One region of the Klenkia sesuvii genome, then DNA from elsewhere that is predicted to be linked to it. Evidence: riboswitches for the same ligand, from Rfam matches in the RefSeq annotation. Region 1 holds a riboswitch; the other holds the start of a gene.

Region 1 (4,461 bases):
GCGATGAGCGACAGGTCGCGACCGCGCATCCCGCGCCGCACCGACCCCACGAGGAACATCGCCTCGGCGCGCCAGCGGGTCACCGGGCCCACTCCACCACCCCGCGGGCGCCGCCGCCGTCCGAACCCGTGCCGCGGGCTGACCGGGTCGGTGGGTCGCCGGGCTGACCGGGTCGGTGGGTCGCCGGGCTGACCGGGCCGCCGGGTGCGCGCAGGTGCGGCCCGCGCGTCCTCGGGAGCAGCCTGGGCGCGCACCCACGACGTGCTGCGCTCCCACGGGGCCTGTTCGGCGTCGCGACCCGCGCGGCGGCGCACCCGGGCGGTGGGTGCGCTGCGGCGCGGGGAGTCAGCCCCCGTGGACCAGGAGGCCGCGGATGGTCTCGCCGGCGGCCTGGTCGGCGAAGCCCTGGTGCAGCTGGTCCAGGGAGTACCGCCGGGTGACCAGGCGGTCGAGCTCGAGCTTCCCCTCCTCGGCCAGCCGCAGCAGCATCGGGACGTCGCGGTGGGCGTTGCAGCTGCCGAACAGCGCGCCCTGGATACGGTGCTCGTAGGCGGTCACCCCGTTGCCCTGCAGCGACAGCGTGACGTCGGAGGCGACGTCGGCCAGCGCGGTGAGCACGAGGGTGCCGCCCTTGCCCAGGCAGCGGGCGGCCAGCCGGGTGCTCTCGGCGTCGGTCGACCCGAGTGCGAGGACGACGACGTCGGCGCCGTTGCCCCAGGTCAGCTCGCGGGCCAGCGCCGCGGCCTCCTTCGACGTCCCCACCGCGTGGGTCGCCCCGACGGTCAGCGCGAACTCGCGCCGGAAGGCCACCGGGTCGACGGCGACGACGTGCGAGGCGCCGGCGTGCACCGCGCCCTGCACCGCGTTGGCCCCCACCCCGCCGCAGCCGACCACGACCACGGTGTCGCCGGGCCGCGTGCCGCCGGCGTACACCGCCGAGCCCCAGCCGGTGGGCACGCTGCACGCCATGAGGGCCGCGGTGTCCAGCGGCAGCCACGGGTGGATCCTGATCACCGACGCCTCGTGCAGCAGCGAGTGCCGGGCGAACGCGCCGACCATGCAGAACGCGCCCAGCTCCTCGCCGTCCAGCCGGAACGGCCAGGTGCCGGTGGGCAGCTGGCCCGTGCCGATGGTGGCGCCCAGGTTGCACAGGTTGGACCGGCCCGAGGCGCACCACCGGCAGGTGCCGCAGGCGGGCAGGAAGCTGGCCACGACGTGGTCTCCGGGGGCCACCCGGGTCACCCCCGCCCCGACCGCCAGCACGACCCCGGACCCCTCGTGGCCGCCGACGATCGGGTAGCGGCCACCGGCGTTGGAGTGCCGCAGGTGCTCGTCGGAGTGGCACAGGCCGGCGTAGGCCATCTCCACCAGCACCTCGCCGGGGCCCGGGTCGCCGACCTGCAGCGTCACGAGCTCGTACTGGTCACCCTCGCCGCGCAGCACTGCGCCGGTCGTCTCCACGGGCTCATCCCAGCAGATGCCGGGCCGCGGCGTAGCCGCCGAGGCCGCTGACCGCCCCGCCGCGCACCGTGCCGCCCGAGGACGCCGACACCACGCGCGGGTGGGCGGTCGCCGCACCCCAGGTGCCCGCCGGGTGCGCCTCGCTCGCCACCGGCCAGCTGAGGTCGCCGTGGAAGATGTGCCCGCCCGGCATGGCCAGCGACGCCTCGACGTCCAGCGGGGACGCCGCCTGCAGGCACGGGCGGCCGTCGGCGTCGGTCGCCAGGCAGTCGGCCAGCGGCTCCTCGAGCTGGGCGTCGAGCTGGGCCACCACCCGGCGCACCGCCTCCTCGCGGGCGCCCACCGGGTCGGCGGTGAACAGCGTCGCCGGGGTGTGCAGCCCGAACAGCGTGAGCGTGTGCAGCCCGGTGCCGCCGGTGATCGACGGGTCGGTGAGGGAGTGGCAGTAGACCTCGAACGGGATGGTGCCCGGCAGCCGTCCGGCCGCGGCGTCGGCGTAGGCGGCGTCGATCTGCGACGCGGCCTCGTCGACGTGGCAGGTGCCGCCGAAGGCCACCGCCGGGTCCAGGCCCGAGCGCGGCCGGGGCAGCCGGGTCAGCACCATGTTGACCTTCAGCTGGGCGCCCACCGGTCGGGGCGCGGGCGCGGCGCCGGTCAGTTCGTCCAGCACAGCGGGGGCGCAGCCGGCCACCACGTGGGCGGCGTCCGCGGCGTGCGCCGTCCCCTCGTCGTCGGTCCAGTGCACCGTGACGCCGTCGGCCCGGGTCTCGACGGCGGTGACCGCCGTCCGGGTGCGCAGGTCGGCCCCGGCCCGGCGGGCGGCGTCGGCCATCGCGCCGCTCACCGCGCCCATGCCGCCCACCGGGACCCGCCACAGGCCCGTGCCGTTGCCGACCAGGTGGTACAGGAAGCAGCGGCCGGCCAGCCCGTCGGCGGCGTGCACGTCGGCGAACGTGCCGATCAGGCCGTCGGTCAGCGCCACCCCGCGGGCGACGTCGGCGTCGAGGTGGTCGGCGACGACCTCGGCCAGCGGGCGCTCGACCAGGTCGCGGTACAGCTGCCGGTCGCGCAGCCGGCCCTCGAGCTCGGCGGTGGAGGGCAACGGCTGCACCAGGGTGGGGGAGAGGTCCTCGGCCAGGGTGGCGAGCCGGCCGTAGAAGCGCTGCCAGCCGGCCCACTCGGCGTCCGAGCCGGTGAGCGCCCGGAAGGAGGCCGCGGTGGCCGGCCCGGGGTCGCGCTCGACCAGCAGCGCCCGGTCGCCCAGCAGGGTCGCCGAGCTGACCGCCCGGTCGGCCAGCTCGACGCCCAGGTCGAGGTCGGCGACGACCCGGTCGGGCAGCAGGCTGACCAGGTAGGAGTAGGCCGAGAGCCGGACGTCGACCCCCGGGAAGACCGCCTCGCTGACCGCCGCCCCGCCGAGCGCCGCCCTGCGCTCGAGGAGGAGCACCGACCGGCCGGCCCGGGCCAGGTACGCCGCCGCCACGAGTCCGTTGTGCCCGCCGCCGACCACCACCACGTCGTAGCTCATCCCGGCATCCTGGCCCACCGGTCCGGACGCAACCGTCCGGTAACCGGTTGTGAGCGTGCTCAGGGCGTGTCCCGGTGACGAACGTGCGGAACTCCACAATCGGCACGGGCTCACTTGTCACGAAACGGTCACACACCTACCGTCGTGCCGTCCGGACGGATCGTTCCGCCACCCGCCCTGGGTGACAGCCGACCGGACGCCGCCGAACCACGGCCGCCCCAGCACCACCACCAGCACCACCGGGGCGCGCCAGGACCGGGGACCCACCGAAGCACTGGGGTGAAGCACCGACGGCCCGCGAGGGCCCGACGTGCCGGGCGACCTTCCCGCCCGAATCCGTCAGCTAACCCGGTAGGCGGCCGTTGGGAGAAAGGACCACCCGCCGCACATGGCGAGTTCCAGCACGCCTGCGCGCCGTCCAGCCCTCCGGGGCCGTCGCGCCGCCATCACCCTCCTCGCCGCCGCCGGTGTCGCCGCGGGCACCCTCGTGACCGCCGCCCCGGCCCAGGCCGCCCCCGAACCCACCACCTCCGCCGAGGCCGCCCAGCTCGTGGCCGAGCGCGGGCACCAGCTCGAGGTCCTCACCGAGCAGTTCAACGACGCGCGCGTGGCGCTGGAGGCCGACCAGGCCGCCCAGGCCCAGGCCGTCGCCGCGGCCCAGACCGCGCAGTCGGACTTCGAGGCCGCCCGCGGCTCGGTGACCAGCGTGGCGCGCACCGCCTACCAGGGCGGCGGCCAGCTCGCCGGCCTGCAGACCCTCCTGACCGCCAGCTCGGCGGGCGAGTTCGTCGAGCAGTCGGCCACCCTGGACCTCCTGTCCGAGCACAGCACCGAGGTGCTCACCCAGGCGCAGCAGGCCAACGACGCCGCGGCCACGGCCCAGCAGACCGCCGAGCAGGCCACCGCCGAGGCGCAGGCCCAGGTCGACGCGGTCACCGCGCAGCAGGCCGAGCTCAACGCCGAGATCGCGGAGTACCAGGCCCAGTACGAACGGCTCTCGGCCGCCGAGCGCGCTGCGGCCGAGGCCGCCGCGGCCGAGGTCGCCGCACGCACCACGGCCACCAGCCGAGCCGACCGCGACGACAGCTCGAGCAGCTCGAACTCGAGCAGCTCGGGCGGGTCCAGCGCCTCGGCCGCCCCGGCGGGCAGCAGCGTGGTCGCCAACTCCGCCGCCGCCCAGGTCGCCGTCGACACGGCGATGTCCAAGCGGGGCGCCCCGTACGTGTGGGCCGCGTCCGGTCCCAACAGCTTCGACTGCTCGGGTCTGGTGCAGTACGCCTACGCCGCGGCCGGCATCTCGCTGCCGCACTCGAGCCGTTCCCAGGCCTCGATGGGCCAGTCGGTGTCCCGCAGCCAGCTGCAGCCCGGTGACCTGGTGGCCTTCTACTCGCCGGTCAGCCACATCGGCATCTACATCGGCAACGGCCAGATGGTGCACGCCCCGACGTCCGGCGACGTCGTCAAGGTGGCCA
Region 2 (4,461 bases), on a different contig from region 1:
CCCGGTGCACATGGTCGAGGTCATCAACAAGCTGGGTCGCATCCAGCGCGAGCTGCTCCAGGAGCTGGGCCGGGAGGCCACCCCGGAGGAGCTGGCCAAGGAGATGGACATCACCCCGGACAAGGTGCTGGAGATCCAGCAGTACGCCCGGGAGCCCATCAGCCTCGACCAGACCATCGGCGACGAGGGCGACAGCCAGCTCGGTGACTTCATCGAGGACTCCGAGGCCGTCGTCGCCGTCGAGGCCGTGTCCTACGGCTTCATGCAGGAGCAGCTCACCTCGGTGCTGCAGACCCTCAGCGAGCGCGAGGCCGGCGTGGTGCGGCTGCGGTTCGGCCTCTCCGACGGCACCCCGCGGACCCTGGACGAGATCGGCCAGGTCTACGGCGTGACCCGCGAGCGGATCCGCCAGATCGAGTCCAAGACGATGAGCAAGCTCCGGCACCCGTCGCGCTCCCAGGTGCTGCGCGACTACCTCGACTAGTCGCACTCGCGCGCCCAGCGTCGATCAGGGGGGTGCACGAAGGTCTGTCCTCCTCCACCACATCTGGCGGAGGAGGAAGGACTTCCGTGCACCCCCTGATCAATGTCCCGGGACGGCGGGGCGGGCGCTCAGCAGGATGACTGCGGCCAGCGCTGCGGCGGCGGCGCAGACGCTCCACACGGCGAGGTAGCCCGACAGCGGGGCCGAGCCGGCCGCGGGGTCGTCGATGCCGCCGGTGGAGGCCAACGACACAGCGAACACGGCCGAGGCGATCGCGCCGCCGACGGTCTTCGTGCTGTTGGTCATCCCGGCCGCGAACCCGGTGCGGTCGGCGGGGGCGGCGGCGACCGCCGCGGCCGGCAGCGCGGCCACCAGCAGACCCGACCCGACGCCGGCCACCGCCATGTTGGTCAACGCCTGGGCCGCGGTGTCGTGGAACGGCAACCACAGCGCGTACCCCACCGCCACGGTGGCCGCGCCGGCCGCCATCGCGCGGCGCCCGCCCAGCCACCGCGAGAGCACCGGCAGCAGCAGGGCGCCGGTCAGCAGCGTGAGCACGTAGAGGCCGATCAGCACCGACACGAACGACGCGCTCGCCCCCAGGCCGTAGCCGGTGACCGCCGGGTCGGCCCGGGCGAAGGTCGACAGCGGGATCTGCGCCCCCAGCACCGACATGCCGGACAGGAAGGCGGTGGCCTGCACCGGCCACTGCCCCGGCGCGGTCAGCACGGGGACGTCGAGCAACGGCTCGGGCTGCCGGGCCTCCACCCGTACCAGCAGCCACCCGGCGGCCAGGCCGGCCAGCACCAGCAGCCAGGGCAGGGCCGAGCCCGGGCCCAGCACCCGCACCGCTACCAGCCCGCCCATCACCAGCAGCAGGGCGGTGGTCAGCAGGCCGAGCCCGGGCAGGTCCAACCGCCCCGGCACCCGCACGGCGTCGGGCTCGACGCCCCACCACACCACCGCCAGGCAGACGGTGACCACGAGCGCCGGCAGGGCGAGCAGCACGGGCACCGGCAGCACGGTGACCAGCGCACCGCTGGACAGCGCCCCGGCCAGCACCCCGAGCTGCAGGAAGGCGACCAGCACACCCGCCGCGCGGCGGGTGCGGTGGTCGTCGGCAGCCGCGCGCCGGTGCACGATCGCGACCTCCAGCGGCAGCCAGACGACGTAGGCGCCCTGCAGGGCCGACCCGGCGACGAACACGGCGAACCCCGCCGGGCCGGTGGCCGGTGCCACGGCCATCACCCAGGTGCCCAGCGCGGTGACGGCGGTGGAGGCCAGCAGCACCCGCCGGTGCCCGTGCAGGTCGGCCAACCGGGCCAGCACCGGCACCAGCAGGGCGGAGGCGACCAGCTGCGCGGCCTCGAACCAGTTCACGTCGCCGTCGCCGATGCCCAGCGCCCGGGCGACGTCGGAGAACACCGGTGTGTAGAAGCCCTGCAGCACCCCGCTGGCGACCTCGACCACCGACAGGGCACCGACGACGGCGAACAGCGTCTGCGCCCGGGCCTGCGCGGTGGCCCGGGTCATGCCGGCAGCTCCTGGACCAGGCGGCGGTACCAGTCGACCCCGGCCAGCAGGTCGGCCACCCCGATGTGCTCGTCGGCCGCGTGGATCGTCGCCCGCTGGGCCTTGGTCATGCGGAACGGGGTGAACCGGTAGACCCGGTCGCACAGGCCGGTGAAGAAGCGGGCGTCGGTGGCGGCCATCATCACGTAGGGCGTGGGCACGGCGTCGGGGAACAGCTCACCGGTGATGCGCTCCAGCAGCGCGAAGGCGGCGTCGTCCCAGGGCGAGACCGGGCTGGGCTCGTTGCGCTCGACGACCTCGAGCCGGATGCCGGGGCCGACGGTGCGGCGCACGTGCGCCAGCACCTCCTCGACGGTGTCGCCGACCATCACCCGCAGGTTGACCCCGGCACGCGCGGTGGAGGCGACCACGTTGAGCGCGGGTGACCCCGACAGCGTGGTGACCGCCACCGTCGTCCGCACCATCGCGGCCGCCTCGGCCCCGGCGGCCCGCAGCACCCGGGTGAGCACCGGCGCCAGCCGGTCGGCCCGGGCGAGCACCGGCCGCAGCGGTGCCGGCAGGTGCGGGCCGAGCCGGCGCAGCAGCTCCAGCGTGGGTGCCGGGGCGCGCAGGGGCAGCGGCGCGGCCTCCAGTGCGGTGATGGCGCGGGCCAGCCGCGCGGTGGGGCCGCCGGGGGCCGGGGTGGAGGCGTGGCCGCCGGCGCCCTCGGCGACGAGCTCGACCGACGTCACGCCCTTCTCGGTGACCCCGACGACCGCGAGCGGTGCGGCCACCAGGGGGAAGGCCTCGGCGGCCACCGCGCCGCCCTCGTCGAGCACGAACCACGGCCGCACCCCGCGGCGGCGCAGCTCGGCGACCGCGTCGGCCGCGGTGGTGCCGGACACCTCCTCGGTGGACCCGAAGGACAACCACACGTCGCGGGCGGGCACGAACCCCTCGGTCAGCAGCGACTCCACCGCCGCGCAGATGCCGACGACGGCGCCCTTGTCGTCGAGGGTGCCGCGGCCCCAGACCGCCCCCTCGTGGACCTCGGCCCCGAAGGGAGGGTGCGTCCACCGGCCCTCGGCGGGGACCACGTCGAGGTGGGCCATGAGGACGACGGGGCCCTCGGCGGACCGGCCCGGCCAGCGCACCAGCAGCGCGTGCGGTTCGACCTCGACCCGCTCCAGCCCGTGCAGGAGCGGGAAGTGCTCGGCCAGCGACGCGCGCAGCGCCACGAACGGGGCGGGGTCGGTGCGGGCCGGGTCGCGGTCGGCGACGGTGGGGTGCCGCACCAGCTCCTGCAGCGCCCGGACGGCGGGGTGGGTCTCGCTCACGCCGCGGATGCTGTCACGTGCGTACGACATCACGTGACGAATCCGCCGCTGATCCTTGGCCGCGGCTGTGCGGGTGGCTACCGTGGGCTGGTCGTCCCGCAGGGGCGACGCCGTCGAGTCGCCCGCTGGCCCCGCCAGCGCACGGGCGAGCCGGGGACCCACCGCAGTCCTGGGGTGCATCCCGCTGCCGGTCACACCTGACCGTCAGGGGTAGGGCGACTTCCCGCCCGAACCCGTCAGCTAACCCGGTAGGCGGCCACTGGGAGCAATTGGAGAGCCGCCGCATGGCGACCCCCCGAGCACGCCGCCACGGCGTGCCCACCCGCCGGCGCCGTCCGGCGATGTACCTCGGCCTGACCGCCTCCGGCGCCGTCCTGGCCCACGTCCTCATCGGCGCCGCGCCGGCGTCGACCCCGGTGGCCGCGACCGAGCCGGCCAGCGTCGCCGCGTCGCTCGGGCTGACCGCCGACGTCGCCCCCGCCCCGGACCTCGGTCAGCTGGCCGACCTCGCCGCCAGCCGCAGCACCCGCGAGGACCAGCAGGCCGCCGCGTCCGCCGCGCAGGCCGCCGCCGACCAGGCCGTGCTCGACCAGCAGGCCGCCGAGGCCGCCGCGGCCGAGGCCGCCGCGCAGGCAGCTGCCGAGGCGGCAGCCGCCGCCGCCGCGAAGGAGGCGGCCGAGGCCGCAGCCGTCGCCGCGGCGCCGGCCAACGCGGTGTCCGGGATCGCGAAGATCACCAACAGCGCGGGCCCGGTGAAGGCGGTCGTGCAGGCCGCCGCCGACGCCGTCGTCACGAACGTGCCGGGCGCGGACTCGATCACCCTCGGCGGCACCCGGGCCAGCGCCGCCGACCCGCACGGCCACCCGTCGGGCTACGCGCTGGACTACATGGTCATGCGCGACGCGGCGCTCGGCGACGCCATCGTGCAGTACCACATCGACCACTGGTCGGAGCTGCGCGTGGAGTACATCATCTGGGAGCAGCGCATGCTGTCCTCGCCGGGTGGTTCCTGGGTGATGATGGAGGACCGCGGCGGCACGACCGCGAACCACTTCGACCACCCGCACGTGAACTACCGCTGAGGACGCAGCCGTAGTTCACGTCCCGCAATAGGTGACGTAGGCCGTG

The links. Region 1 has a riboswitch for cyclic di-AMP ahead of TEK04_RS15405 (C40 family peptidase). Riboswitches for the same ligand answer to the same signal wherever they lie in the genome.
Region 2: it holds a riboswitch for cyclic di-AMP, as region 1 does, so the genes downstream of both, TEK04_RS10905 (VldE C-terminal domain-containing protein) here and TEK04_RS15405 (C40 family peptidase) in region 1, are expected to answer to the same signal.

What each region holds. Positions count from the first base shown of each region.
Region 1 is NZ_JBAPLU010000017.1:17,099-21,559, forward strand. Features, by position in the region: gene TEK04_RS15390 (YhjD/YihY/BrkB family envelope integrity protein) at 1-83, opposite strand, end outside; gene TEK04_RS15395 (NDMA-dependent alcohol dehydrogenase) at 346-1,461, opposite strand; gene TEK04_RS15400 (phytoene desaturase family protein) at 1,466-2,989, opposite strand; cyclic di-AMP (ydaO/yuaA leader) riboswitch at 3,227-3,363, shown strand; gene TEK04_RS15405 (C40 family peptidase) at 3,378-4,461, shown strand, end outside.
Region 2 is NZ_JBAPLU010000009.1:104,180-108,640, reverse strand. Features, by position in the region: gene TEK04_RS10920 (RNA polymerase sigma factor) at 1-484, shown strand, start outside; gene TEK04_RS10915 (MFS transporter) at 584-2,017, opposite strand; gene TEK04_RS10910 (M20/M25/M40 family metallo-hydrolase) at 2,014-3,333, opposite strand; cyclic di-AMP (ydaO/yuaA leader) riboswitch at 3,456-3,604, shown strand; gene TEK04_RS10905 (VldE C-terminal domain-containing protein) at 3,618-4,415, shown strand; gene TEK04_RS10900 (protein adenylyltransferase SelO) at 4,431-4,461, opposite strand, start outside.